Regions from separate parts of the Rhizobium sp. S96 genome, predicted to be linked through region 3. Evidence: predicted binding sites of a transcription regulator. Region 3 holds the regulator's gene; each other region holds the start of a gene.
The links. Region 3 encodes LexA, which represses DNA repair genes until DNA is damaged. Its sites were predicted from a motif close to TGTTCNNNNTGTGTTCNG; they were not measured.
Positions count from the first base shown of each region.

Region 1: the regulator LexA is predicted to act here: its motif matches at 1,771-1,788, upstream of QTL94_RS02845 (DNA recombination protein RmuC).
Region 2: the regulator LexA is predicted to act here: its motif matches at 3,708-3,725, upstream of QTL94_RS11270 (ribonuclease T2 family protein).

Region 1 is NZ_JAUDRY010000003.1:372,469-382,406, forward strand. It holds gene def (peptide deformylase) at 1-30, opposite strand, end outside; gene QTL94_RS02840 (globin-coupled sensor protein) at 129-1,625, opposite strand; gene QTL94_RS02845 (DNA recombination protein RmuC) at 1,821-3,044, shown strand; gene QTL94_RS02850 (ribokinase) at 3,094-3,993, shown strand; gene QTL94_RS02855 (methyl-accepting chemotaxis protein) at 4,214-6,553, shown strand; gene ptsN (PTS IIA-like nitrogen regulatory protein PtsN) at 6,630-7,094, opposite strand; gene hpf (ribosome hibernation-promoting factor, HPF/YfiA family) at 7,158-7,733, opposite strand; gene rpoN (RNA polymerase factor sigma-54) at 7,983-9,545, opposite strand; gene lptB (LPS export ABC transporter ATP-binding protein) at 9,702-9,938, opposite strand, start outside.
Region 2 is NZ_JAUDRY010000009.1:46,747-56,684, reverse strand. It holds gene ettA (energy-dependent translational throttle protein EttA) at 1-940, opposite strand, end outside; gene QTL94_RS11275 (hypothetical protein) at 1,075-2,883, opposite strand; gene QTL94_RS11270 (ribonuclease T2 family protein) at 2,959-3,696, opposite strand; gene QTL94_RS11265 (alpha/beta hydrolase) at 3,849-4,778, shown strand; gene QTL94_RS11260 (DMT family transporter) at 4,792-5,751, shown strand; gene caiB (succinate--glutarate CoA-transferase) at 5,770-6,972, shown strand; gene QTL94_RS11250 (thiamine pyrophosphate-binding protein) at 6,969-8,627, shown strand; gene QTL94_RS11245 (RidA family protein) at 8,673-9,014, opposite strand; gene QTL94_RS11240 (protein tyrosine phosphatase family protein) at 9,086-9,424, opposite strand; gene QTL94_RS11235 (DUF4432 family protein) at 9,494-9,938, opposite strand, start outside.
Region 3 is NZ_JAUDRY010000015.1:124,984-134,921, reverse strand. It holds gene pdhA (pyruvate dehydrogenase (acetyl-transferring) E1 component subunit alpha) at 1-3, opposite strand, end outside; gene QTL94_RS18230 (FtsB family cell division protein) at 150-470, opposite strand; gene eno (phosphopyruvate hydratase) at 608-1,882, opposite strand; gene kdsA (3-deoxy-8-phosphooctulonate synthase) at 2,024-2,866, opposite strand; gene QTL94_RS18215 (VOC family protein) at 2,863-3,747, opposite strand; gene lexA (transcriptional repressor LexA) at 3,950-4,672, shown strand; gene QTL94_RS18205 (ComEC/Rec2 family competence protein) at 4,653-7,094, opposite strand; gene gltA (citrate synthase) at 7,389-8,678, shown strand; gene lpxB (lipid-A-disaccharide synthase) at 8,708-9,889, opposite strand; gene QTL94_RS18190 (LpxI family protein) at 9,886-9,938, opposite strand, start outside.

The sequences.
Region 1 (9,938 bases), on a different contig from region 3:
GGGAAGAATGATGAGTGGCTTGATGGTCATGGCGTTCCCCATAACCCATCTTTTTGCCCGATGGAATTATCCGGAAGCAGGAGGCGGCGCTTTTTTGCGCTGCCTCCCGAATTTCACCGCATTTTATATCAGGCGGCCCGGCGAGCGGGTGCCGATCCCATACGAGTGCTGTCGCCGGTGCGGAAACGCTGCAGCAGACCGACAAGGCTTTCCACCTCGCTTCTCAGGCGGCGGGTTTCGGCGGAGGTGCGCTCGACCATGCCGGAGTTCTGCTGGGTGATGGTGTCCATGTTGCGGATGGCAACGCTGACTTCGTTGACACCGGTTGCCTGATCGCGGGCGGCGGCAGCGATATCGGCCACGAAGCTGTTGATGATATCGATGCGTGTGATCATGTCGTTCAGCGCCTCGCCGGTGCTGCTGACGATATCAACGCCCTCGTTGACCTGGGTCGAGCTTTCCGAGATCAGGTTCTTGATCTCCTTGGCTGCGTCGGCGGTGCGCTGCGCCAGCTGGCGGACTTCCTGCGCGACAACGGCAAAGCCTTTGCCGGCTTCCCCGGCGCGCGCTGCTTCGACGCCGGCATTCAGGGCAAGCAGGTTCGTCTGGAAGGCGATTTCATCGATCACGCCAATGATCTTGGCGATCTCGGTCGAGGACTTTTCGATACCGGCCATCGCGGAGACGGCGCTGGTCACGAGTTCGCCGGAGTTCTTGGCCTTCTGCTGCGTCTCGCGCACGGCGCCGGATGCCTTCTCGGCATTGGCGGCCGTCTGGCCGACGCTGACGGAGAGCTGCTGCAGGGCAGCCGAGCTTTGCTCGACGCCAGCCGCCTGCTGCGCCGTACGCAGGGCGAGATCGTCCGATCCCTTGGCGATTGCGTCGGTTCCCTGCAGGATTTCACCGGACGTTGCCCGAACCGAGGCAAACGACGTGCGCAATGCGGCAACGGCGCGGTTATAGTCGTCGGCCATGTCCTTGAAGTTGCCCGGCAGATCCGGCAGCGTTGCCTCCAGATCACCGTTCGACAGAGCCTCGAGGCCGCGACGAAGATGCGTCAGGGCCAGTGCCTGGTCCGCTTCCGCCTTCGCACGCTCTTCCTCGAGCTTCAGGCGCTTTTCTTCCAGCGTTTCGAGGTAGACGGAGATGGAGTAATCCATGTCGAGCATGGCGGCCTTGACCACGGCGGAGAGCTTTTCCGCAAGGATCTTGCCCTGCTGGCGCGCGAACATCGACGGCCACTGCTTTTCCATCAAACCCTTGATGAGATCACTCATCAGCAGGGCATAACCGCCGATATACCAGCGGGGCTCGAGGCCGATGCGCGCATGCGTGCGGCCGACGGCCATGACGCCCTTGACATAGGCTTCATCGAAATTGCCACCGGCCAGATTGGCCCAGTGATCTTCCTGGCGCTTCTTGGCGTGGTTCATATGCGCCTTGTCGGCGAAGAAGCTGGCGACGGCCGGCGTCTTTGCCAGCTTACCGTAGAACTTGTCGAGTGCACCGCTGAGCAGATCGGAGATCGTCGGGCGCATTTCGCGCAACGACGCCCGGGCCCCATCATCCAGCTCGATGAAATCGAGGCGTTGCTTGAGGGCGTTGTCGGCTGGCTGGCTGCTCATGATATCTCTGCTTTATGATTGGTGCTGAAAGAGAAATTTGAGCAGAGCTTTTGCCGAATATAGTTTCGCAAACGTTAAATAAGCATCCGAATTGTCGACTAGTGGATTGCTTCGGTTCACGATTTCCATCATCGGACCAGCTCAATGTTCACGTTTTGATCTAGCCAAGTCTGGCGAGTTTGCTATGCTGACGCCATGAACGCTACCCCCGACTCGTTTTCAGCCATCCTCTCAGAGATCAATCCTGTCATGCTGGCGCTGGCTGGCGGCGCAATTGCCGCCGTGATCGTGCTGATGCTCGTTTTCCTCATGCGCAGCAGCCAGTTGCGGCGGGAGCAGGCTGACGAAGCGAGCCAGCGCGCCATGGAGGCCGATGCCCGCATGGCCGAGCTTCTAAAGATCCAGGCCGAGATGCACGGCCGCATGTCGACGATGGCGGAGGTGTTCGGCTCTCGCCAGGCGGAACTCAATCAGGCGATCAACCAGCGCCTGGACGGAATGTCGCAGCGGGTCAGCACGACGATCACCGAACAGACGAGGTCGACACACGAGAACCTGCAGCGGCTGCAGGAGCGGCTGGCGGTTATCGATGCCGCGCAAAACAACATCCAGACGCTGGCCAAGGACGTGGTCGGTCTGCAGGCCATCTTGTCGAACAAGCAGACGCGCGGCGCCTTCGGCCAGTCGCGCATGGAAACGATCGTCGCGGACGGCCTGCCGATGGGGGTCTATACCTTCCAGCACACGCTTTCCAATGGATCACGCCCGGACTGCACCATTCGCATGCCGAATGGCGCGCCGCCTCTGGTCATCGATGCGAAATTCCCCCTGGAGGCATGGAATGCCATTCGTGACGCGGGTGGTCCCGACCAGGCAAAGGTCGCAGCACAGCAGTTCCGCCGCGACATGGAAACGCATATCCGCGATATCTCGGAGAAATACCTGATCCAGGGCGAGACGCAGGACACGGCATTCATGTTTGTCCCGTCGGAATCGATCTTCGCCGAAATTCACGAAAACTTCGAAGCGATCGTGCAGAAGGCACACCGTGCGCGGATCGTCATCGTCTCGCCATCGCTGTTGATGCTGTCGATCCAGGTCATACAGGCGGTGCTGAAGGATCAGCGCATGCGGGCGCAGGCGCATGTGATCCAGGGCGAAGTCGCCAATCTGATGGACGATCTGGGCCGGCTCGATGAGCGGGTGCGCAAGCTGCAGGGCCATTTCGCTATGGCGCAGAAGGATGTCGACATGATCGTCACTTCGGCCGACAAGCTCAACAAGCGCGGCGCCAAGATCGAGGCGCTGGAATTCGAGGGCGGCGACGGCGGCAAACCTGATCGCGACAGCGAGACCGCGACGAAATCCGTCGAAAGCCGCACCGGTCTCCTCAAGCTCAGGGTAGTTGACGACGAGTGAGCCCTTCGGGCAGTGTCGCCGCCAAAGAAGCATCGGACGGGACACCTTCATGATCACAGTTTTCGGCTCCATCAACATGGACCTCATTGCCACCACCGAACGGCTGCCGAAGCCCGGCGAGACGGTCGCGGGAAATGGCTTTTCGACGGCCGCAGGCGGCAAGGGCGCCAACCAGGCGCTCGCCGCTCGTCGCGCGGGATGTGGTGTCCGCATGGCCGGCGCGGTCGGCAAGGATAGCTTCGCGGTCCCGGCGCTCGCGCTGTTGAAAGATGCCGGCACGGAACTTGAAACCGTCAAGACGGTCGATGAGCCCACGGGGACGGCACTGATCCTCGTCGGCGGCGACGGCGAGAACATGATCGCGGTGGTACCGGGCGCGAACGGCACCGTGACGGCTGACGACGCCGACAGAGCTGTCGGCGCGATGAGCGAAGGCGATATCCTGATGCTACAGCTGGAGGTTCCGGTTGCCGCGGTCGAGCGGGCACTCGCTGCGGCCAGGGCGAAAGGCGTCCAATCGGTTCTCAACCTCGCGCCGCTGATCGACGATGCGGCGCGCCTCGGTCGGCTCGCGGATATCGTCATCGCCAACGAGACGGAGTTCGAACGACTGGCCGGCCAGGAGAACATGAGCGCGGACGAAAGAGAGGCCGCCCTGAAGCGCCTGAACGGCGAAACGGGCCAGACACTGATCGTCACCCTCGGCGCGGACGGCGTCATCGCCATCCGCGACGGTCTCCTGTCGCGCGCCAAGGGCCTGAAAATCGAGCCGGTCGACACTGTCGGCGCCGGCGATACTTTCTGCGGCTACTTTGCCGCGAGCCTGGATGAAGGGCTGGAATTCGAGGCCGCGCTCCGCCGGGCAGCGGTTGCCGGTTCGCTTGCCTGCCTGAAGCATGGAGCTCAGCCGTCGATCCCGCTCAGCGCCGATGTCGCAAAGGCGCTCTAGCGACTTCGGGCCTGCGACATTTTGGGTGCCGCCTGCCAGTCACCACTGAAATTTGACGGCATTTCATTCAAATTTAAGAGATTTCTGGCGATCTTCCGATTGATCGCCAGACCTTCCTCCGAGGATCGGGCATTCGTAATGGCTGCCCCATGAAGGGGCCACGCCTTCGTGTCTGTGTCGATGAATGCATTATCCGACACATCCTTCCCCCGAGGAACCCATGTTTATCTTTCGCATGAAATCGCTTGCGGCCAAACTTATCCTCATTACCGGCATTTCCATCGCATTCGTCCTCCTCGTTTCGAACTTTTTCCTGATCGGTGAGACGCGCAGCCGCGTTCAGACGCTCACGATGGATCAGGCCAACCTCGAGGCGAAGTCGATCGCGAATGAAGTTGCCTCCTCCGTCGGCGAACTCGCAGGTGCAGCGCGCTCGATGGCCGGCACAATCAGCCGTGGCCAAGAAGGCAAGTATCTCGACCGCAAATCGGTCGTCGATATGCTCAAGGCAAACGTCGAGCATAACCAATTCGCATTCGGCAGCTGGTTTGCCGAGGAGCCGAACGCCTTCGACGGCCAGTCGCCCACGATGGCAGGCAAGGTCGATTTCGGCTCGTCCAAGGATGGAACCTTCAACCCCTACTGGACGAAGAAGAAGGATGGTGGCTTCACCTTCTCTACCTTCGATTCCGACTACAAGGCCGGCTGGTACGCGCTGGCTGCAGCAAGCAAGAAGGGCGCGCTGTCGCCGCCCTACGCCGAGACGACCACAGGCGAAAATACGGCCATGACCTCGATCGCCTACCCGGTCATGTCGGGTGGCAAGCTGATCGGCGTCAGCGGCGTCGACATCTCGCTCAAGTCGCTGCGCGACAAGCTCTCGACCCTGCACCCCTTCGGCACCGGTCGCGTGACGCTGCTTTCGCAGAGCGCCGATTGGATCGTTGCGCCGAAGGCTGAGCTGTCCATGAAGCCATACGACGGCGTCGGTCTCGATGCGGTCAAGAGCGCGCTGACCTCGCTGCAGCCTGCTGTCGTCAAGGACCTGACGTTCGACGGCTTCGAGCCCTTCGACCGCGTGGTCTATCCGTTCGCCCTGCCTGACGTAAACACCAGCTGGGTGATCCTCGTCGACGTTCCGCACAGCGCCATCAACGCACCGGTCCAGGACCAGACGCTGATGATGGTCATCGCCGGTATCCTCGTCCTGATCGCCGTCATGATCGCTCTCTATGCGGCGGTTCGTTCGTTCGTACAGCGTCCGCTCAGCGGCCTCGTCGCAAGCGTGAAGGCGCTTAGCGACGGTCGCTACGAACAGGCCGTCGCCGGCCAGGATCGTGCCGACGAAATCGGTTCCGTCGCCAAGGCGCTGGAAGGCTTCCGCTTCGCACTGGCCGATACCCAGCGCCTCGAAGCCGAGGCCAACAGCCAGCGTGATGCCGCCGAAGCCGAACGCGGCCGTTCGGAGTCCGAACGCCAGCAGTCGGTCACGTTGCAGCGCCATATCGTCTCGATCGTCGGTGCGGGCCTGTCGGAGCTGTCCCAGGGCAACCTCGGCCACCGCATCACCGACGACTTCCCGGGCGAGTACGGCAAGCTGAAGCAGGACTTCAATGCCGCGCTCGAGAGCCTGGAAGAAACCATCAAGACGATGAACCTCAGCGTCGTGAACATCGGTTCCGGCACGAGCGAAATCAGCGGCAGCGCTTCCGATCTCGCCAAGCGCACCGAACAGCAGGCCGCCAGCCTGGAAGAAACCGCCGCCGCGCTCAACGAGCTCACGGCACAGGTCAACTCCAGCGCCGAGAACGCCCGCACGGCAGCCGACAACGTCAACCACGCCTGCGCCGACGCTGAGAAGTCCGGCGAAGTCGTCCGCAAGGCGATCGCCTCGATGCATGGCATCGAGCAGTCATCGACGGAAGTGTCGCGCATCATCGGCGTGATCGACGAGATCGCCTTCCAGACGAACCTGCTGGCGCTCAACGCCGGCGTCGAAGCCGCGCGCGCCGGTGAAGCCGGCAAGGGCTTTGCTGTCGTCGCTCAGGAAGTCCGCGAACTGGCCCAGCGCTCCGCAAACGCCGCCAAGGAGATCAAGACGCTCATCAACACCTCGGCCGTCCAGGTCAAGGAAGGCGTCGATCTCGTCGGCCGCGCAGGCGATACGCTGCACAAGATCTCCGAGCAGGTGATGGGTATCAACAACCTGATCCGCGAGATTTCGGCATCGGCCAGCGAACAGGCGATCGGCCTGAAGGAAGTCAACCAGGCCATGAACCAGATGGACCAAGTGACCCAGCAGAATGCGGCAATGGTCGAAGAGACGACCGCGGCCAGCGTGGCGCTGAACGACGAAGCCCAGACGCTGCAGCAGCTCGTCACGCGCTTCCGCGTCGGCGGCTCCGGCAATGCCGCAGCCCTGCGTTCGACCGCGCAGCAGATGCGCGCACCGGCTACGCCGGCATATCGCCCGGCCGCACCGGCACCGGCGCCTCGCCGCGCCGTCGCACAGTCGCGCGGCTCGGCAGCCCTTGCCCAGGACAGCTGGGAAGAGTTCTGAGCCAAGGCATGGCCCTAAACGAAAAAAAGAGGCGCCTGAGCAATCAGGCGCCTCTTTTTAATTGGTTCTGTCGAAATCAGGCCGCGTTCGAGGTCTGCTCTTCGTTCAGGAATGCATAGATCGCCGAAGCCGAATCCGTCGCGCGCAGCTTGGCGACGAGGTCGTGATCACGCAGCACGCGCGCGATGCGCGACAGAGCCTTGAGGTGGTCCGCACCGGCACCTTCGGGCGCCAGAAGCAGAAACACGAGATCGACCGGCTGATCGTCCAGCGCTTCGAAATCGACCGGCTGGTCGAGGCGCGCAAAGATGCCGACGATGGAATGGATGCTTGCGAGCTTGCCGTGGGGAATGGCGATGCCGTTGCCTACGCCGGTGGAACCAAGGCGCTCACGTTGCAGAACGACGTCGAAAATTTCCCGCTCGGACAGCCCGGTGACCTTGGACGCCTTGGACGCCAATTCCTGGAGGAGCTGTTTCTTGGAACTTACCCTGAGGGCGGGAATGATCGCATTTTGCTGCAGCAAATCTGCCAATGCCATTTCTTCTTCCTTCTGCGCCAAGACTTGGAGGAGCGGCGGGTTCCGCCGCTCCTCGCTCTCATCTCAGCTTTTGATGTTGGCTGCGTCTATCCAGCCAATGTTGCCGTCTTGCCGACGGTAAACGATGTTCAATTGTTCTTTGCCGGGGCTGCGGAACAGCAGCAACGGTTCGTCCGTCATGTCGAGCGCCATCACGGCGGTCGCAACAGACATGGTCTTCAACTGCTTGGTACTTTCTGCGACGATGGCCGGCGCGAAATCGTCGGGAATTTCATCGTCGTGATCCGGCATACCGTCCATGACGGTGTAGGCGACTTCGGCAAAACCATTCAGATGATTCCCGGCGTGATGATCCTTAAGCTTGCGCTTGTAGCGGCGAAGTCGCTTCTCAATACGTGCGGAAGCGGCATCGAAGGCCAACTGCGGATCCATCGCTTCTCCGGCTGCGTGCAAAACCACGCCGCTGTCGAGATGAACCTTGCAATCGGCGGAAAAGCGGGCGTTGGCCTTCTGCACGATGACCTGACTAGAATACCCTCCGTCGAAGTATTTCGTGACGGCCACACCAATTTGGTCCTCAATCCGCTGACGGAACGAGTCACCAATTTCCATATGTTTACCGGATACACGCACACTCATGGAGTTTCCCTTCTTATGTGGTTTGCGAGTACCAGTTTACGCCAAGGCTCATCCGCATCCAAGCACTTCGCGCGATCCCAAGCAAGATCGACCGAAGTTCTCGGCTGCGTGCGCCCTGAGGATGATGGGGATAACCTCCGACGCTATCCACAGCGCCGATTTCGGCGGCTTCTAGCCAGAAGTTACCAAAAAGTCAACAGGCAGTCTATTTCACGCGGGAATACACGCACAGGTCACATGTGACCGAACTCAAAAGCCGGCGACTTTCGCCAAGGCCCGCTTCTCCCGCCGGCGCTGCACGGACGAAGCAATGTTCATGGCCTCACGATACTTCGCAACCGTGCGACGAGCAAGTTCGATGCCTGATTTCTTGAGGATATCCACGATATCGTCATCCGACAGCACGGCCTCGGGGCTCTCCTGCATGATGAGAGTCCGGATCTTGTGACGGACTGCCTCGGCGGAATGGCTGTCGCCACCCTCCACGGCGCCGATGGAGACGGTGAAGAAGTACTTGAGCTCGAACAGGCCGCGCGGCGTCAGCATGTACTTGTTCGAGGTGACGCGGCTAACGGTGGATTCATGCATCTTGATGGCGTCCGCCACTGTCTTCAGATTGAGCGGGCGCAGGTGATCGACGCCGTGCATCAGAAACGCATCCTGTTGGCGCACGATCTCGGTCGCCACCTTCATGATCGTCTTGGCGCGCTGATCGAGGCTGCGCGTCAACCAGTTGGCATTCTGCAGGCACTCCGACAGGAAGGAGTGATCCTCGCCATTCTTTGCCACGTTGGCGAAGTAAGACTGATTGACGAGCACGCGCGGCAGCGTGTCCGGATTGAGTTCGACAAGCCAGCTGCCATCGGACGCGGCCCTGACGACCACATCGGGCATGATCGCTTCCGAAATCCCCGCCTCGAAGCCGCTGCCGGGCTTCGGGTTGAGCTGGCGGATCTCGCCCAGCATATCGAGCAGATCTTCCTCGTCGACACCGCAGAGGCGTTTCAGCGTCGCGAAATCGCGCCGGGCCAGCAGTTCCAGGTTGCCAACCAATGCCTGCATTGCCGGATCGTAGCGATCCTTCTGGCGCAACTGGATGGCAAGGCATTCCGCAAGATTGCGTGCAAAGACGCCGGGCGGATCAAGCGTCTGTAGCGCCGCCAGCACCCGCTCCATGTCCGCCGGATCGGCACCGAGGCGCTCCGCCACCTCGCCAAGGTCGGCGTGCAGGTAGCCAGCCTCGTCGAGTTGGTCGACAAGGTTTTGTGCGATCAGGCTATCGGCAACGTCGGGTAGGACGAAAGGCAGCTGCTGCGTGAGGTAGTCGCGAAGCGACACCTGCCCGGCAACGAAGTCATCAAGGTCATAGGCCTCGGCACCCTCGCCGCCTCCGGGCATCGACTTCCACTGGCTGATCAGCTCGGGGGCATCGGCCCGCGGCGGCACGCCGTCATCGGGAAAGACGTTGGCGTAGTTGGCGTCCAGCTCATCGTTCATGCGATTGGCGCCGGCGCCATCGGCGCGATCGGACCAGTCGCCGGACATGACTTCCGTGCCGCTGTCGTAATCGTCGTCGGATTTCGCGTCTTCCGTCTGGCGCGCGTAACCATCATCCTCGTCGGCGCCGCGCTCGCTGCCCGTTTCGGCATCACCTGACGGAAATTCCAGCAGCGGGTTCTTCTCGACTTCCTGCGCGATGAACTGACTGAGCTCGAAGTGCGTCATCTGCAGCAACTGGATGGATTGCATCAGTTGCGGTGTCATCACCAGTGATTGGCTCTGGCGCAGGTAAAGATTGGCCGACAGTGCCATGATGGACGCGAAACTCCCGTTAATTCCTCCAGGAAACCGCATCCTATAACGGGCTCAGGCCACGGAAATCCAAGTTGGCCCAAAAATTGCTTTTTTATTGAATTTGGTCAAGCGGTAGATGACAGGAAGGTGAATTTCCGTCGGATCCGCTGCCCGTCAGAGACTGAAGTTGTCGCCGAGATAAAGCCTGCGCACTTCGGGGTTGTTGACGATGTCATTCGCCCGACCATGGGTCAGCACTTCGCCCGCATGGATGATGTAGGCGCGGTCGATCAGGCCGAGCGTCTCGCGGACATTGTGATCGGTGATCAGAACACCGATGCCGCGTGCCGTCAGGTGATGCACCAGGTTCTGAATGTCGGCGACCGAAATAGGGTCGACACCCGCGAAAGG
Region 2 (9,938 bases), on a different contig from region 3:
CGAGACGCTCGGACACGGGAATAATGATCTGCGCGTCGCCGGGCCGGATGTTCTCGGCCGCATCCACCAGCTGTTCGTAGGCCTTGATACGGGCCTTAGACTTTGCCTGACGGGCCTTCGGGCTGGAGGCGATCCATTCCTGTTCGCGCGACAGCGCCTTCTGGCGGCCGGCTTCTTCGCGGCTCTCCTGCTGCATGCGCTTGGCCTTCGCCTGCAGGTAAGCGGAATAGTTGCCTTCGTAAGGAATGCCACGGCCGCGGTCGAGCTCGAGGATCCAGCCGGTGACGTTGTCGAGGAAGTAGCGATCGTGGGTGATCATCATCACGGCGCCCGGGTAATCGCGCAGGTGCTTTTCCAGCCAGGCGATCGTTTCGGCGTCGAGGTGGTTGGTCGGTTCGTCGAGCAGCAGCAGGTCCGGCTGTGACAGAAGCAGGCGGCAGAGCGCGATACGGCGACGCTCACCACCCGACAGGTTGTCGACGGCGGAATCCTTCGGCGGGCAGCGCAGCGCTTCCATCGCCATTTCGACCTGCTGTTCAAGATCCCAGAGGTTCTGGCTGTCGATGATGTCCTGGAGCTTCGCGCCTTCGTCCGCGGTCTCGTCGGAATAGTTCATCATCAGTTCGTTGTAGCGGTCGAGCACGGCCTGCTTGTCGGCAACGCCTTCCATGACGTTTTCGAAAGCGGTCTTCGCAGGATCGAGCTTCGGCTCCTGCTCGAGGTAGCCAACGGTCGCACCTTCGGCGAGCCATGCTTCACCGGTGAATTCCTTGTCCTGGCCGGCGATGATGCGCAGCACGGTCGACTTACCGGCGCCGTTCGGGCCGAGGATACCGATCTTGGCGTCGGGGTAGAACGACAGGTTGACGTTCTCGAGGATTTTCTTGGCGCCGTAGGACTTGTTCAGTCCCGACATGTGGTAGATGAACTGACGTGCCATCGGTAATTCTGCTCCGGGGGAAATTGGTTTGCCGCTATGTAGGCGAATTGGCGCCCGGGAGCAACGCGCTAGAGGCAAAATCCAAGCGCTTTGTCGCAGATGGCCTGCGGGAAACGGCTGAAGATCACCTCAGCCTATCGCAGCGCGGCATGATCAATCCGGAAAAGCTGGAAATTGCTGGGTGTCGGAGAAACCACCCGCTCTAGCCCCGGCCAGTCATCACCACCCGCGAGCGCGGCATAAAGAGGCGCCTGTGCGGGATCGGCTTTAAGTGGGAAGCGGCAGACGGCGACATAGTCGAAAGGTGCGAGTGCCTCCCGACGCAGCTGCGGATCCGAGGTCATGAACACGTCGAACATGCGCTTCATCCCGGGCGACGCGCGATGGAACGGTATCGCACCAACCGAAAAGCCCGATGGAGCAGCGAAGATCACGGGTAGCGCAATCCCCTGCGGCACGGCAACGCGCCCCGGAGGGACGGTTTGAAGCACCGAGAAATCCTGTTGCGGACATTCACTCGCCGCCATGTAGTCGACGGCATCGAACTCATGCTCGAGCGGCGGCAGCAAGACGAAGAAAAGGCAAAGCGCGCCTGCAATCATGGCCGCAACCATTGTGGGGATCCGATAGGCCTTCTCGAACCCCGGAGGCCTCATGGTCATCATTGCGACGACGGCAGGCAGGAAAACCGGCATAAGCGCTATCGGGAAGCGAATGTTTCGCGTCACGAAGGCCGTCAGGATGAGCGCGCTCATTACCATAAGATAGGCAATAACCGGGCCGAACGACTTCTCTCTCATTCTAAACCGGAGCAGCGGAACGACATATGCCGCAAAGGCAGCCGTCAATGCGACGAGCATGAGGAGATCGTATTGGCCGTTTTCGTAGAAGTACCGAATGCTCTTTTCCTGCCAGATTCGATTGAACCAGAGCTCACGCGACAGTGGATCGATGATGCCGTAGGGTCCCGACATGCAGGACGGGAAAAGGAAGGCCGCACCGATCAGAAGAGCAACGCCGGGAAGCGCCAGCGCGAGGAGCCGGGCGAACGGCCCCGTGCGCTCATTCTGGATGAACGCACACACGCCGAGTACCGTGGAAAATCCACATAGCAGCAGGATATACGGAGCAGAGAAAGCGTCGCATTGCGTCGAAACCGCACCGGACGGGCCGATGAATGCCATTGCCGAAAGAAGCGTGACGGTCGCCATCGAAACGGACGCAGCAACGATGACCGTGCGCACCTGGGCAACATTTCCGAGATAGCAAAGAACGAGTCCGCCATAGGCAACCGCGACAAATGGCAAGCACTCAAGGCCGATTACCGTCGAGATTGCGGCCCCGGCGCCGATCATTAGGCCCCCTGTCCGCCCCCAGCGGACAAGTCCTGCCACGATCATCATAAGGGCGACAATCTGAACGTTGTGGTGATCGATGCGCCGAGGTGAAAACTCCAGCACGCCCATGCTCATGAGAATGGTCATGAGTATGAGCGACAGAATAAGAGCCGTCTCCGTCAACGCGAACCCGGCCATCAGGCGGCGCGCCGTCGATGCAACCAGCAGGCTGAAAACCGCCAGCAGCATCGGCGGCCAGACATGAAAGGCAACGGTAAGCGCTTGTGCGGTCGGCAGGAATAGTTGCAGCAGCCAGGCAATCGCAACATAGGGGAAGTCGACCAAACGGGACCAGGGCGAGACGTAAACCGCAGGCATTGAGATGAATGGCAGCGACAGATCGAACCAATGCCCTTGTGGAGACATCAAGTGCCGGATCTGTAGCTCGCGCAACTGGTCGTCGACATCGCCGACGAACCTGATGCCATCGGCAAGATCGACCATCAGCATCGCCAGCGCGGTCGCGTAGACCACGATGAACATCCGCCACAATGGCGTTTCCCGTACGGCAGTCTCGTTGCTTTCAGATGCAACTATGTCGGACATTGATCGTCACTCGAGCTGTTGGGTCGCCGCCAGCCCGAGATGATATGGGTCAAAAATTGAGATTATCCTACCGCTTCAAAAACCCGCGGCGTCGACCACACCTTCGTCGCAGCCGAACGAGGTTTTGCCGGCGCCCTGGATCAGGTCGCCGAGCGGCGCCCCATCGCTGGTCGTCGCCTTCTCGGAAAGCCCGATGGTCAACTCGCTGATGACACGATCCCGCCCTGCCCTGCGGCAGCTCATTTTCACCCGGTCACCGGCGCCCGGGCCAAAGCTCTTGTCGAATGCGGCCTTGATCTCGGGGGCCGTCAGCGTCTTACCGATCCGTGAGACAAAGAGATCGCGAACGGCCGAAGCGTTCAGCTCGCCCACGAGGCGAACAGCAGTGCCGAAGTAGGCGTCGGCGCTCATCTTGGTGCAGGTGCCGTGTTTCAGCCATTCGTGCCGTTCGAGCCCCGACTGTGTGCCCGGCATGACCTTGTCGAGGTCCGCCTTGCCCTGTGCGGAAAGCGTCACTTCAGGCAACTCATTCCAGTCGCCCTCCTTGTCGGCGGTGCGCAGGTTGCCGGAAACGCCGCAATAATTGTCCCGCATCGGCCAGAGGCCGTGCAGCGAAAAGTGCGTCGCATCGAAGCGGTCGCCGGTCTGGCTGCCGCACTCCGCCTTGCGTTGATTGGTTTCGCAAAACGCCGGCTGCCAGCTCGCGGCGAGAATATACCGCGTGTGTCCGCGGCCTAGCTCCTGCGCCGTGGCCCCGCCGGCGGCGGTTATCATGGCAAGAAAAACAGACGCGCATGCCCTGAAATTGCTCATCTCGACCCCTCAGGAACAATCCATGAACAGATAAGCACGTCATCTCGGGTTTCGCAACCCTTCGTGGATGACCGCCAAATTCCCATCGGATAGGCATCCCGGTCTGTTGCTTTTGCCGTCCGATCTGGTCAGTTCCAGCGACGGAGGAAACAATGTTCGCAGAAACACAGCGCGTCGCAACGACGGGGGCGTCGCTTGCATTTCACTATGAACCGGCGGCAGGACATGAGCGTGGCGTCATCCTGATCTGCCACGGCCTGGCAGAACACTCCAGGCGCTATGCCGGATTTGCGCAGACCATGGCCGCGCGCGGCTATCATGTCTATGCCCACGATCATCGCGGCCACGGAGATACGACGGCGCCGGATGCGCCGATCGGCCGCTTTGCCCGCCGCGACGGCGTGCGGCAAGTCATCGACGATGTTGCAGCGATGCGCGACCATGCGGCCCGGCTGCATCCGGGACTTCCCATCGTGCTCTTCGGTCATTCGATGGGTGGCCTGATCGCGCTCAATGCAGCGGTGACCTATCCCGGCAAGTTCGATGCGCTTGCCATCTGGAACTCCAATTTCAATCCTGGGCTGGCCGGACGCGCGGCCCAGGCGATCCTGCTTACGGAACGCGCACTGAAGGGCTCGGATGTTCCGAGCGCCCTGCTTCCAAAACTCACCTTCACCACATGGGGCAAGTCGATTGCCGACCACCGGACCGATTTCGACTGGCTGTCGCGAGATCCAGCCCAGGTCGACAAATACATCGCCGATCCGCTGTGTGGTTTCGACGCATCCGTGTCGCTATGGCTGGACATCTTCGAACTGACCTTCCGGGCACCGCAGGCATCGCATCTGGTAAACGTGCCGAAACAGTTGCCCATCCATCTGGTCGGCGGCGGTCGGGACCCGGCAACAGACAACGGAAAAGCCGTCACATGGCTGTCAAACCATTTGAAAGCGGCCGGCTTCTCTCGTATCACCACGCAGATATATCAGGATATGCGCCACGAGACCCTCAATGAGATCGGTGCGGATGCAGCGATGGCTGATTTCGCCGACTGGTGTGACGCAGTTCTCGCCAAGGCGTGAAGAAGGACCCGAAATGAGCAATAGCAATGCCAGCCGATCCATGTCCGCCTCCTCCGAGGTGATGTTAGGGATCGTGCTGATGTCTCTGTCGGTCCTGATCTCGCCGATCATCGATATCTTCTCGAAGCTTGCCATTGCCACGGTTCCCTCCGCGCAAATCACCGCCGCGCGATTTGCCGTGCAGGCCCTCTGCATGCTCCCCATCGTGCTGTGGCGAAACAACCTGACGAATATCACCTGGAAGCAGAGCTTTTTTCACGCGATCCGCGGCGCCATCATTACGGTATCGATGATCTCCTTCGTGACGACGTTGAAGTACATGGCGGTTGCGGATGCGATCGCGATCTTCTTCGTCGAGCCCATCATCCTCACTATCCTCAGCAGCATCTTCCTGAAGGAAACCATAGGTTGGCGGCGCTACACCGCCTGCGGCGTCGGCTTCTTCGGTGCAGTGCTCATCATCCAGCCCAGCTTCGAGGAGGTAGGCTACGTGGCGCTGCTTCCGATCGTGAGCGCTCTCTGCATCGCCATCTATGCGATGATGAACCGCGCGCTTGCGCAGCGCGAGGATCCCTGGCTGATGCAGTTTCATATGGGTCTGTGGGGCCTACTGATCTGCGCGGTGCTTCTATATTTCGGCCACGGCAGCGGTTCTGATGTCCTTGATCCTGTCATGCCGGATAGCCGCGGGTTCCTGTACCTTCTCGGTGTTGGCGTCTCCGCAGCGATCGCCGGCATTCTCGGCGTCTACGCCTACCGCTCCGCGCCGGCCTCCACCCTCGCGCCGTTGCAGTATTTCGAGATCGTCTCGGCCACCATTTTCGCCTGGCTCGTCTTCGGCGACTTCCCGGATGCGGTCAAATGGCTCGGCATATCAATCATCATGGGGTCAGGCTTCTACATCATCTGGCGCGAGCGGCGCTTTGCATCGAAACCCGTATCCGATACATCTCAATCGACACGGGCACCTTGATCTGATCGTGGGAGGAACATGACGGAGACCAAGCTTAGCAACGCACCGCTTGCGGGCATTCGCGTCATCGAACTCGCCCGTGTGCTCGCCGGACCATGGGCAGGCCAGATGCTGGCAGATCTCGGCGCTGACGTCATCAAGGTGGAAAATCCCGATGGCGGCGATGATACCCGCCAGTGGGGGCCGCCATTCGTCGAGAGCGCCGATGGCGAGAACCTCTCCGCCGCCTACTATCACTCCGCCAATCGCGGCAAGCGCTCGATCACGGCAGACCTGAAAAGCGAAGACGGACAATCCCTCGTTCGCCGCCTCGTGGCAACGGCCGATGTCCTCATTGAGAATTTCAAGGTTGGCGGGCTCGTGAAATACGGGCTGGATTACGAGAGCTTGCGGAAGATCAATCCAAAGCTCGTCTATTGCTCCATCACCGGCTTCGGCCAGACGGGCCCCTACGCCGGACTGGCGGGCTATGACTATATCGTACAGGGTATGTCGGGTTTCATGTCGATCACCGGCGAGCCGGATGGACAGCCGATGAAGGCAGGCGTTGCGATCGCCGATATCTTCACGGGCATCTATGCCGTCTCGGCCATTGAGGCGGCCCTCATCCATGCCTTGAAGACCGACCAGGGGCAGCTTGTCGACATGGCCTTGCTCGATGTCCAGTCCGCCGTTCTCGCCAACCAGAACATGAACTATCTGGTATCAGGCCGCGCCCCGACCCGGCTGGGGAACGCCCATCCCAATATCTCGCCCTATGAGGTCGTACCGACGGCAGACGGCTATCTCATCCTCGCCGTTGGAAATGACGGCCAGTTCCGCCGCCTGTGCACGATCCTCGGCCTTGACGAAGTGGCCGACGACGCGCGCTTTGCCACCAACAAAGCCCGGATCGCGCATCGCGATGAGGTCCGCCGGCTGGTGACGACCGAAACGCTGAAGTGGCTGAAGGCCGATCTGCTGAAGGCTTGCGAGGCGAATGCCGTTCCAGCCGGAGCGATCAACACGATCGAGGAAATGTTCGCCGATCCGCAGATCAAGGCGCGCGGCCTGCGTGTCGATCTCGAAGACGCAGTTGGTACTATCATCCCCGGTGTGAGGACACCGGTGGTCCTGTCGCAGACGCCGTTGCGCTACGAGCGGCCCAGCCCGCGATTGGGAGAGCATCACGAGGAAGTTCTGGCGGAGCTCGCCGAACTGGAGGGGAAAAAGCCATCATGAAACGAACCGGCGGGGAACTGATCGTCGAGGCCTTGAAAGCGAATGGGGTGAAACGCCTCTCCTGCGTGCCCGGCGAGAGTTTTCTCGCTGTTCTCGATGCGCTTCACGACAGCGACATCGACGTGGTCGTCTGCCGTCAGGAGGGTGGCGCCGCGATGATGGCCGATGCCTGGGGCAGGCTCAGCAGCGAGCCCGGGATCTGCATGGTCACGCGCGGCCCCGGCGCAACCAACGCCTCCGCCGGCCTGCACATCGCCAGGCAGGATTCCATTCCGATGATCCTGTTCATCGGCCAGGTCCAGCGCGATGCACGTGAACGCGAAGCCTTTCAGGAAGTGGAATACCGGCGCGCCTTCACCGAATTCGCCAAGTGGGTAGGCGAAATCGACGATGCTGCACGCATTCCCGAATTCGTTACCCGCGCCTTTGCGATCGCGACCTCCGGGCGGCCCGGTCCGGTCGTCTTGTCACTGCCCGAAGACATGTTGCGCGAAGAGGTCGAAGCGCCACGCGCCAAGCGCTATGCCCGCGTCGAGGCTCATCCCGGCAGCAGCCAGATCGACGACCTCTATCTTCGCCTTCTCAAAGCCGAGCGGCCGATGGTCATTCTCGGCGGCACGCGTTGGGATGCCGATGCCGTTGCCGACTTCCAGACCTTCGCCGAGCGCTTCAAGCTGCCCGTCGGCTGCTCCTTCCGCAGGCAGATGCTCTTCGACCATCTGCATCCAAGCTATGCCGGAGATGTCGGGATCGGCATCAACCCCGAGCTCGCAAGAGAGATCAAGGAAAGCGACCTGCTGATCCTCATCGGCAGCCGCATGTCGGAAATGCCGTCGTCAGGCTACACGCTGCTCGACATCCCCTACCCGCAGCAGCAGCTTGTCCACATTTATCCCGATGCATCAGAGCTGGGACGCCTTTACCGACCGGACCTCGCCATCTGCGCGAGCCCGCAGGATTTCGTGGGGGCCCTGGCCGACCTGGAAGCACCGGCGGAGGCGCATTGGGCCGAGCGGACCGAGCGCATGCATCAGGCCTACCTGACCTGGTCGAAGCCACCGCAGACCGGCCCCGGCGACGTCCAGATGGGACCGATCATGGCGTGGATCGAGGAAAACACGCGGCCCGATACGATCTTCACCAATGGCGCCGGCAACTATGCGACCTGGGTGCACCGCTTCCACCGGTTCCGGCAGTTCAACACGCAGGCCGCCCCCACCTCCGGCTCGATGGGCTACGGGTTGCCTGCAGCCGTTGCCGCCAAGCGCCTCTTCCCCGACCGTGAAGTGATCTGCTTTGCCGGCGATGGCTGCTTCATGATGCACGGGCAGGAATTCGCCACTGCGGTCCGCTACGGACTGCCCATCATCGTTGTTGTCGTCAACAACGGCATCTACGGCACGATTCGGATGCACCAGGAGCGGGAATACCCCGGCCGGGTCAGTGGGACAGATCTCACCAACCCTGACTTCGCGGCGCTTGCTGTCGCCTACGGCGGCCATGGAGAGACGGTAGCGAAGACGGACGAGTTCGCCCCAGCGTTCGAGCGGGCGCGAGCGAGCGGCAAGCCGTCGATCATCGAGATCAAGCTCGATCCGGAAGCGATCACGCCGACGCGAACGCTGTCAGAAATTGCGCAAACAAAAAGCCGGTGAGCGGCTGAACGCCCACCGGCCTCAGGAATCGAAAAGACGACGATCTTAGATCGCGGCCGTAACGATGAACTCGACCTTGTACTTCGGAGCAGCGAGCTTGGCTTCGCTGGTGGCGCGTGCCGGCGTGTTTGCCGGATCGACCCAGGCTTCCCAGGCAGCGTTCATTTCAGCGAAATCCGAGATGTCGGAGAGATAGATCAGCGTCTGCAGGATCTTCGACTTGTCGGAACCGGCAGCGGCCAGCAGGCGATCGACTTCGCCCAGAGCGTCCTTGCACTGTTCGGTCACGGTGGCGCCTTCGCCAACCTGGCCAGCGAGATAAACGGTGTTGCCGTGGATGACTGCGCCGCTCATGCGGGCGCCGGCGTCGATGCGCTTGATGCTCATGATGTTCTCCTTGTTATGAAATGAAAGGCGCCGCACGAGAGGCGGCGCCGAATGGGCTGCTCAGCCTAGGGCTAAGCGCGAATGTGATGGGTCTTCTGATAGATCGCTGTCGAGCGTGCGCCGGAGCGGCAATAGCCGAGCATCGGACGCGGAAATTCGTCGAGCGCGTCGACCATGTCGGCAACGGCTTCTTCCGTCACACCCATCGGACCGACCGGAACATGCGCGATCTCGATGCCGAGTTCCTTCGCACGTGCTTCGATCACGGCAAATGGCGTCTGGTCCATGCTTTCCTGGTCCGGGCGATGGCAAACGATCGACTTGAAGCCCAAAGCCTTGATCTGATCGAGGTCCTCGACCGTGATCTGTCCCGACACCGAATATTCGTCGTCGATCTGGCGAATGTCCATCGTAAATCCTCCTGAAATCGTGGGCTGAATGACTACGCCGCCCGATGCCCAGCGTCAACCACGCATCGCCTACACAAAAGCGAAGCTGAGGCCATAATTGCGGCTCTCGCCCGGCTTGAGCATCACGAACTCGCCCGCTGCTTCAAGCTCCGAGCGTGGCACCCAGCGATGCGACACAGGCTCGATGCCAAGCACGTCGGCGGGAGCCGTTTGATTTCGCCAGACCTGCATGTGCGGCAGGGTATCGGCCATCACCCGAACCCGCAGCGTCTTGCCACCGATGGCGGCGATCGGACCGAGCCGGATTTCGGACAGACCATTGTTGGTCGCAGGCGCCTCGACGCAGAATATGTCGCCGCCTTCCTTGCCGAACTTCCAAGGGAATCCGCCACCGTCGAGCATTTTCCCTTCAAGCCGCGTCGCCGCGTCGAACCATTTCCCGCCGATGTTCATGTGGTACATCAGAAATGTCGGGACAGTCTGGCTGCTGGTGTTGATCACCGTGTCCCTGAGA
Region 3 (9,938 bases):
CATTCAACCCTCCCTATGGGTTTATCGGTTCTTAGGTGGCGCGTACCATAGGGAAGAAATTTCGCCACAGCAATGCCATAAATGCATGGCTCGTATTCGGCGTTAAACTACTGATAAATATATGCTTATTTCGATTAACTTGTTTTCGGTTAATTCGAATAATGATTGAATATGACGATCTCGTCGGCACGAGAAAAATTGAGCTGAAGACGCGCTTTTTCGTCCAGCATATCCTTGTCCATCGAGCCATCACTCAGCAGCGCAACCTGCCTCTCGAGATGCTCGCGCTTGTCTTTCAGGGTTGCCAGCTCCCTCTCCCGGGCGATGCGCGTGCGCTCAAACACCTCCGTTGCGCGCAGGCCGTAATCGCCATGGATGCAATGATAGCCGAAATAGGAGAGAAACGCGACAGTCATCGCCGGAATGACGAAACGGCCGATCTTTTTCTTCTTATGGTGCTTGGTCCACATACACGCATCTCGAAACGCATTACCCTTGCGAACGAGACTACCGGCCAGAGATTAACCGTCCGTTGACTATGAACGCAGCGCAACAAAAAACCCGCGCCGAGTGAGGCGCGGGTTCCAAATGCTTGAAATCAGATGGCTTAGCCGCGAAGGATCGAACGGCCGGCGTACTGTGCCTGCGGGCCAAGGCCTTCTTCGATGCGGATCAGCTGGTTGTACTTGGCGAGACGATCCGAGCGCGACAGCGAGCCGGTCTTGATCTGACCGCAGTTCGTCGCGACAGCGAGATCGGCGATCGTCGAATCTTCGGTTTCGCCCGAACGGTGCGACATGACGGCGGTGTAGGCTGCTTTGTGCGCGGTGTTGACGGCGTCGAGCGTTTCCGTCAGCGAGCCGATCTGGTTGACCTTGACGAGGATCGAGTTGGCGACGCCCATCTTGATGCCGTCGCGCAGGCGAGCCGAATTGGTGACGAAGAGATCGTCGCCGACCAGCTGAACCTTCTTGCCGGCCAGATCCGTCAGAGCCTTCCAGCCATCCCAGTCGTCTTCAGCCATGCCGTCCTCGATCGAGATGATCGGGTACTGGGCAGCGAGCTGCGCGAGGTATTCAGCCATGGCGCCCGGCTCCAGCGTGCGGCCTTCGCCTTCGAGAACGTACTTGCCGTCCTTGAAGAATTCGGTCGAGGCGCAGTCGAGGCCGAGATGGATGTCTTCGCCAGGCTTGTAGCCGGCTTTCTCGATCGACTTCATGATGAAGTCGAGGGCTTCAGGTGCGCTCTTCAGGCCCGGTGCGAAACCGCCTTCGTCGCCGACGTTGGTGTTGTGGCCCTGGGCGGCCAGTTCCTTGCGCAGCGTGTGGAAGACTTCCGAGCCCATGCGAACGGCTTCGCGGATGGAATCAGCGCCAACCGGCAGGATCATGAATTCCTGGAAGTCGATCGGGTTGTCGGCATGCGCGCCGCCGTTGATGATGTTCATCATCGGAACCGGCAGCAGGTGAGCGGAAGCGCCACCAACGTAGCGATAGAGCGGCAGGCCAGCAGCTTCTGCGGCAGCCTTGGCAACAGCGAGCGAAACGCCGAGGATGGCGTTGGCGCCGAGGCGCGACTTGTTCGGCGTGCCGTCCAGCTCGATCATGATGTTGTCGATCTGGATCTGGTTTTCAGCGTCGATGCCGCCGATGGCGTCGAAGATTTCCGTGTTGGCGGCTTCGACGGCCTTTTCAACACCCTTGCCGAGGTAACGCTTGCCACCATCGCGAAGTTCGACGGCCTCATGCGCGCCGGTCGACGCGCCCGACGGAACCGCCGCGCGGCCCATGCTGCCATCTTCCAGATAGACATCGACTTCGACCGTGGGATTACCACGGCTGTCGAGAATCTCGCGGGCGATAATGTCGGTAATTGCGGTCATCGGCTTTTCCTGCTTGAGAGTGGATAAATCGTTTGAAATCCGTCTTAATCGAAGATGCGCAAATTACAATGGCGCTTTGCGCATGCTTCGCAGCGATGTTCGTGCGTGGCCTATTACACGAACATGTCAGTCTTTTGAACGTCAGCCTTTCGCGATCGCGTCGAAGGCCAGGAGCTTTTCGAGAAGCCTCGGCATATCCTTGAGATAGACCATGTTCGGACCGTCCGACGGCGCGTTGTCAGGATCTTCGTGCGTCTCGACGAACACACCGGCGACACCGACGGCAACGGCCGCGCGCGCCAGCGTCTCGACAAACTCGCGCTGGCCACCGCTGGAACCACCCTGCCCGCCGGGTTGCTGGACCGAATGCGTGGCATCGAAAACCACAGGGGCGCCCATCGCCGCCATGATCGGCAGCGAGCGCATGTCGGAGACCAGCGTGTTGTAACCGAAAGACGCGCCACGCTCGCACAGCAGGATGTTCGGATTGCCGCTCGAATTCAACTTGTTGAGGACGTTCTTCATGTCCCAGGGTGCGAGGAACTGCCCCTTCTTCACATTGATCGTGCGACCCGTCTTGGCGGCGGCGACCAGAAGATCGGTCTGGCGGCTGAGGAAGGCCGGAATCTGCAAGATATCGACGACGGTGGCGACTTCGGCGCACTGTTCTTCGGTGTGAATGTCGGTCAGGACAGGGAAGCCATATTCCTTCTTGAGATCGGAAAAGACCTCAAGCGCCGTTTCCAGGCCGATGCCGCGCTGGGCGGACAGCGACGTGCGGTTCGCCTTGTCGAAAGACGACTTGTAGACGAGACCGATGCCGAGCTTGTCGCAGAGTTCCTTCAGCACGCCGGCAATCATGAACGCATGATCACGGCTCTCCATCTGGCAGGGGCCGGCGATCAGCGAGAGCTTGCCGGCGTTCGAAAACACCACCTGGCTGGTACCCTGGCCGACGGCTACTTCGGAATTTGTCTGGCTCATCGTTTCTCCTCGAAGGCGAAGAGCGCGCCCTGCCCGGACGCAGCCTTCACCAGAATTCGATTGTTCTTACGCGTGTAAGTGATCCCGTTAGCAGCCAAATGTGCTTCTGTCACGGCGAGATCAGCAACCTTGTAGACAATGCCGACCCCACGCAGACCGCGATCCGCGCTGGGCGCGACGAGATCGAAATAGGCATTCAACCCATCCGCCGACAAAATGCTGATGCGCACGTTCGGAGTGGCAAGGCTGATACCAAACGCCTCCTCCCGCACCGACGCCACGCCGGAGGCAAAACGCAGGAATGTGGCGAACGCCTTCGGATCCGGTGCCGCCAGCACGATCTCGGCGATACCGGTCACGCCGTTGACATGTGTCTCAAGCGCCTTGCGGTCCGTTGGCAGAGGATTGATCCGCTGGCAGGTGAACAGAAAGAAATCAGGGGCGCGAAGATCGGCGGCAAAGGCAAGCCGAAAGGCTGCGGTCGTCTCGGAACCATCCGGCATCTTCATCGGCCGAGCAAACTGCAGCATTTCGCCGCCGCTTATCCTGTCGGCGTGGAAGCGGGCGTGATCTCGATCGGCATCGGCGGTGCCGAAGACCACTGCCGAGAGACCGTCATCGCCGCAGCGGAAGCGAAAAGCACGATCGCGCGCAGTGAAGACGTTGCCCTTTTTGACCGACGTTTCATACGCATCGGCGCTCGCGATGCCGAGCGGCTCGAGGTATGTTTTGTCGGCGAAGAAGATGCAGGCGTTTTCGGTTCCGAACGGGTGGCGCGCATCCGCCGCGACGGTGAACCCAAGCTTGCCGAGACGCTCCCTGGCAAGGTCGATATTGGCGACGGGCAGCACCACGTGGTCCAGCGGATGAGCTTCACTCATGGCAGATCCTCTCCCGAAATCGCGAATGATGTGCGCTGCTAAGCGAGACAATGCAAGAGGCTACCGCCTCATAGATCGAATGAAGTGTAAAAACCGGACAATTCAGAGCCAAGTTTTACGAAAATTTAGCCACTTGCGGAACACATATGGAACATATAGTGTCTGTTCTGGCTTTGTTTCACAACCCTGGGGTCCGACTTCGATGCTCACGCGCAAGCAACAGGAACTTCTCCTCTTCATTCACGAGCGAATGAAGGAGTCAGGCGTGCCCCCGTCTTTTGATGAAATGAAGGATGCGCTCGACCTTGCGTCCAAATCCGGCATTCACCGGCTCATTACGGCGCTCGAGGAGCGCGGCTTCATTCGCCGGCTGCCGAACAGGGCACGCGCGCTCGAGGTGATCAAGCTTCCGGAGGCCTACAATCCGAGCCTTCAACGACGCGGCTTCTCGCCGAGCGTCATCGAAGGGAGCCTTGGCAAGCCTCAGCTGGTCACGCCTCCGGCACCGGCCAAGCCGGCACCAAGTACCGACAACGGCAATTCCGTTTCCGTGCCTGTCATGGGCCGGATCGCGGCGGGTGTGCCGATTTCGGCAATCCAGAATAACACGCATGACATCGTCGTCCCCGCCGACATGCTCGGCTCAGGCGAACACTATGCGCTGGAGGTCAAGGGCGACTCGATGATCGAAGCCGGAATTTTTGACGGCGATACGGTCATCATCCGCAATGGCAATACGGCCAATCCGGGCGATATCGTCGTGGCACTGGTCGACGACGAAGAAGCGACGCTGAAAAGGTTCCGCCGCAAGGGCGCATCGATTGCGCTCGAAGCTGCCAATCCCGCCTACGAGACGCGCATCTTCGGACCCGATCGCGTGAAGGTCCAGGGAAAGCTCGTGGGGCTTATTCGCCGTTATCACTAACGGCGACGTCAAAGGTGCCGCTGCGCCAGTCATAGGCGCGATGTATGCGCCATGGGCGTGATAGGCCATCATACGTCGTTGTCAGGACGGGCGCGCCCTGCTGATCGATGCGTATTTCGACCGCGCCACTTCTACGCAAAGTTTGGCCGGTAATAAGCATTGCGCCCGACCGACATTCGCGCAGACGAATGCGGGCCGGGGTAATGACGATATCGGCGGCGTCGCAAGCCGGCCCGAGATAGGCCAAATCCTCGATGACGTTGACGATATAGCCGTTGTCGAGGGTGGCGATACACCAGGCGCCTTTAACGCAGACGAAACTGTTTGCCGAGCCGTTCGCTGCGGCGTTGCGCATCGTGCGGAGCGCGGATCGCCGTTCGTCAAACGACAGAGCGTATGACCGGTCGTTGCGCTCCTTCGTCTTCTTGGGAAGTGTGGCCTTGATGAACGCCGGAGGCTGATGCTCTTCGGCGGCGAGGGCTCGCTGCCACTGGCCGAATATGAAGTCGGGCGGGCGCTCCCGGTTGGAGGCCATGCGGGTTCCGCGCAGAATTGCCACCAGGGATCCGTCTTCCGCAACAACGACATCAGGTGCGGGCAATGAAGGCAGCAACGCCACCGTGAATGTCGCGATACCGACGATGGCGGCGCCCAGATAGCGCAAACGCGTTCGCAGCAAAGTCAGGACCAGAAATCCGAGAACCGCTACCGGGAAATACCAGGACGGCAGGCGCCCGATATCGACATTGCCACCCCAGGACGACACGAGCTTGGCGATCCCGATGACGACATCGAGCCCGAGGCCGGCGATCTTCCACGGCAGCACATCGAGACCGAAGGGCGTCAGCAACATCGCAAGCATGCCCATGGGCATGACAACGAAGGATATGACTGGCATCGCCATGAGATTTGCCGGCAAGCCGTATGAGCTCAGCCGATGGAAATGCTCAATCGAAAACAACGCCGTCGAAAAACCGCCGATCATGGAGGTGAGCACGATGCCGCCGAAGAAGCGTGCGACGGCGACCACCGGCATGACCCATGGCAGCTTGAGAAAGGCGTTGTCGGTCGGCCTTCGCCCGGTCCAGATGGAATAGCCGGCGACCAGCGCCAGCGTCGCCGCAAAGGACATCTGGAAGCTGGGACCCAGGACCTCCGACGGCGACAGCATCACGATCACCAGCGCTGACAAGGCGACGTTGCGAAGGCTTATCGACGGTCGATCGAACAGGACCGCAACCAGCATGATCATCATCATGATGTATGCCCGCTCAGCCGACACGGCAAAGCCGGAAATCATGTAGTAGGCGGTCAACGCCACGAGAGCGCCGGCGGCGGCGATCTTCTTCGTCGGGTAGGCTTGGGCCACCGATGGCAGGAGACTGAGCGCCATTCGAAAACCAACAAAGAAGATGCCGGCGGAGAGGGCCATGTTGAGCCCTGAAATCGCGACAATATGAGCGAGTCCAGATTGTCTTAGGGCGGCCGTCGTCTCGCGGGAGATCGCACGTCTCTCGTCGGTGACAAGCGAGGCTGCAAAGGCGCCGGTGTCACCGGGGAGAATGGATCGAATGCGGTCTCCGATCGTGCTTCTGAGGCCGTATAGATATTCGATCCCCTCCGCCAGAAATTGCCGCTTATCGCCGGTCTCGGGTGCCACGGTCGCTGTTGGTGCGCCATAGAAGAAACCGTTCGCGCCGACGCCGTCGAAATAGGCTCCGAACGAAAAGTCATCCAGGCCCGGCAGGGCTGGGCCTGACGGCGGGGTCAGGCGAGCACGTCCGGTCACCCACTGCCCGATTTCAAACGGCGTGGAGGCGCCGCGCGCCACGAGCGAAACACGTTCTGGAGGTCGGCCAAGTGTCGGTTCGCGGGTACCAGCAACAGCAACGATATAGCGCCACCGACCTTCTCCGTCCCCTTCCCTGCGCTCGACGCGGCCGGTGACCGTGGTCGTCACTGGCGTATCGAGCATTACTGTCCCTGCCTGCCATGTCTCGACCTGGCTCGACAGCATGCCGCACACGACAAGCAGGACCGCAAGCGCCGCCTTGCGCGCGATCGGCCGCGCAGGCCCTAGTGCCAAGGCAATCACCGCGAAGACTGCCAGCCAGGCACAAAGCCGCAAGAGCGGAGGATCGGCGTCGAACTGAAACCAGGCAATCGCGCCGCTGCCGAAAAGAACCGGCGACATCAGGAAGTACCAGCCATGTTCGGCTTCCTGCGACATCGCAACGCGAACATGCGGCCAGTATCCGGAGGCTCGACCTGCAACCCGCGACCGCCAGGGTCTCAGGGATTGGGTAAGCTGGAGCTGCGTCGATTTGGCACGAAGGTCGGCTGCCCCCTTGATCGGCAGGCGCGCAGATGTATCTGCGCTCTGAGCAGTCGGCATTGCCTCGATCGTTTTCAACTCCGACATGCAATTGCGCCTCGAAATAAGCCGCCATTGCAACCAGAATGCAAGCTCTTGAGCGCGAGCGCAACAATAATCGATTTAAAATAAGAGGCTGATCAATGATCGGAAAAGACAAGGATTATCATTGGCTTCTGCTATGCGTGACGGGCATCGCTGTAGTGCTTAAAAGTTGATACTGCGATGCACAAAATGGCGTCAAGAGAACTTGGCATTAACCCCGCGATCATATAGCTATCGCAGACGACGCTTAACCCTATGGCGCTTTTATGGCGCCACCCGCCAGTTTGGAGGATCAGAATGACGGATCAAAGCGCAACACTGAAAATCGGTGACAAGTCGGTCAACCTTGCCGTTAAAAGCGGCACGATCGGCCCTGACGTCATCGATATCGGCGCCCTCTACAAAAACACCGCTTCCTTCACGTACGATCCTGGTTTTACCTCGACCGCATCCTGTGAATCGAAAATCACCTACATCGATGGCGACGAGGGCGTGCTGCTCCATCGCGGCTATCCGATCGAGCAATTGGCCGAGCACGGTGACTTCCTCGAAGTCTGCTACCTGCTGCTCTACGGCGAACTGCCGACCGCCGCGCAGAAGAAGGACTTCGACTATCGCGTCACGCATCACACGATGGTGCACGAGCAGATGTCGCGCTTCTTCACCGGCTTCCGCCGTGACGCGCATCCGATGGCTGTCATGTGCGGCTGTGTCGGCGCCCTGTCGGCCTTCTACCACGACTCGACCGACATCACCGATCCGCACCAGCGCATGGTTGCCTCGCTGCGCATGATCGCCAAGATGCCGACCATCGCGGCCATGGCCTACAAGTACCACATCGGCCAGCCCTTCGTTTATCCGAAGAACGATCTCGACTATGCGTCGAACTTCCTGCGCATGTGCTTCGCCGTTCCCTGCGAGGAATATGTGGTCAATCCGGTGCTTGCCCGCGCCATGGACCGCATCTTCATCCTGCACGCGGACCACGAGCAGAACGCTTCGACCTCGACCGTTCGTCTCGCCGGCTCCTCGGGTGCAAACCCGTTCGCCTGCATCGCGGCCGGCATCGCCTGCCTCTGGGGCCCTGCTCACGGCGGCGCCAACGAAGCGGCCCTCAACATGCTGCAGGAAATCGGCTCGGTTGACCGTATTCCCGAGTACATTGCCCGCGCCAAGGACAAGAACGATCCGTTCCGCCTGATGGGCTTCGGCCACCGCGTCTACAAGAACTACGATCCGCGCGCCAAGATCATGCAGAAGACGACACATGAAGTGCTCGGCGAACTCGGTATCAAGGACGATCCGTTGCTCGACGTGGCGATGGAACTGGAGCGCATTGCACTGACCGATGAATACTTCATCGAGAAGAAGCTCTACCCGAACATCGACTTCTACTCGGGCATCACGCTCAAGGCGCTGGGCTTCCCCACGACCATGTTCACCGTTCTCTTCGCTCTCGCCCGCACCGTCGGCTGGATCGCACAGTGGAACGAAATGATCGAGGATCCGCAGCAGCGCATCGGTCGTCCGCGTCAGCTCTACATCGGCGAGCCGAAGCGCGACTACCAGCCGGTTTCCAAGCGCTAATCGGCCCATCCGGGCACAAAAAAGCCCGGTCAGAAATGACCGGGCCTTTTCTTTTGAATGACATCGAGAACGATCTCCGCCGCGTGCTCGCCGGGCGGCTTTTGCGTCTGCATTCTTTGCCAGACGAGATCGTATCCCTCCATCATCGCGCGCCGCGGAAGGGTGTCGACCGACAGCTTCTCCATCCAGCGCGCAATGCTTGCGCCGCGAACCACATTATTTAGGTATTCAGGTACGACGGCATAGTCAGCAATCAGGTTCGGGATGGCGCCCGTCCAAGTCTTGATACGCCCCGTCATCAGGCTGATGATCCAGTCCGTCTTGTAGACAGAAACCGTGGGGACACCGGAAAGCCCAAGCTCCAGAATCACAGTACCTGACGCGGCCATGGCGGCGTCAGCCTCCGCGAAGGCCTTCCATTTGGCGGGCGCTCCCACCAGGATTTCCGGCTGGATCTTCCAGTCCTTGACGATCTCGCGCACCATCGCTTCACGGCGCGGCACGGTAGGCAATATGAAGCGCGTCTCGCCGTTGCGCTCGACAAATTCGGCGATGGCGTCGCCGAAGTACGGCAGGAGCTTGGTGATCTCCGATCCACGCGAGCCCGGTAGCAGCATGATCGTCCTGACATCGGCGGGTGCCTTCACAGGCGATTGCGCGCGAAGCCGGCGTGTTTCAAGCAGATCCGCATCGACGGCCAGACGATGACCGACATAGGTGGTCGGCGGTCCGCCGAGCACGCGCATTGCCTCAGGCTCGAATGGCAGCACAGCTAGGACGTGATCGACATAGGCAAGCATGCGTTGCGCCCGGTATTCCTTCCAGGCCCAGACGCTCGGGCACACGTAATTGACGATCGGCATGTCAGGACGCGCGGCGCGAACACGCTTGGCAACGCGGTGGGTGAAATCCGGGCTGTCGATGATCAGCAGCACATCCGGATTCGCCGCGATGATGGCAGCGGCCGTCTGGCGGATTCGTTTTACCAGTGTCGGCAGTTTGGAGAGAACCTGGGTGATGCCCATGATCGACAACTCGGAATAGTCGAAGAGCGATTTCAGCCCCTCGGCCTCGAGCCCCTCGCCGCCTACGCCGAGAAGTTCGACAGGGCCATCATGCTGCCGCTTCAAGGCTGCGATCAGATCGGCGCCAAGCAGGTCACCGGAGACCTCGCCGGCGACGACGGCAACCTTCAGCGGACGCGCGCTCATGACAGTCCCCAATTCGGCAATCCCCGATCCAGACCGACGACGAAGATAC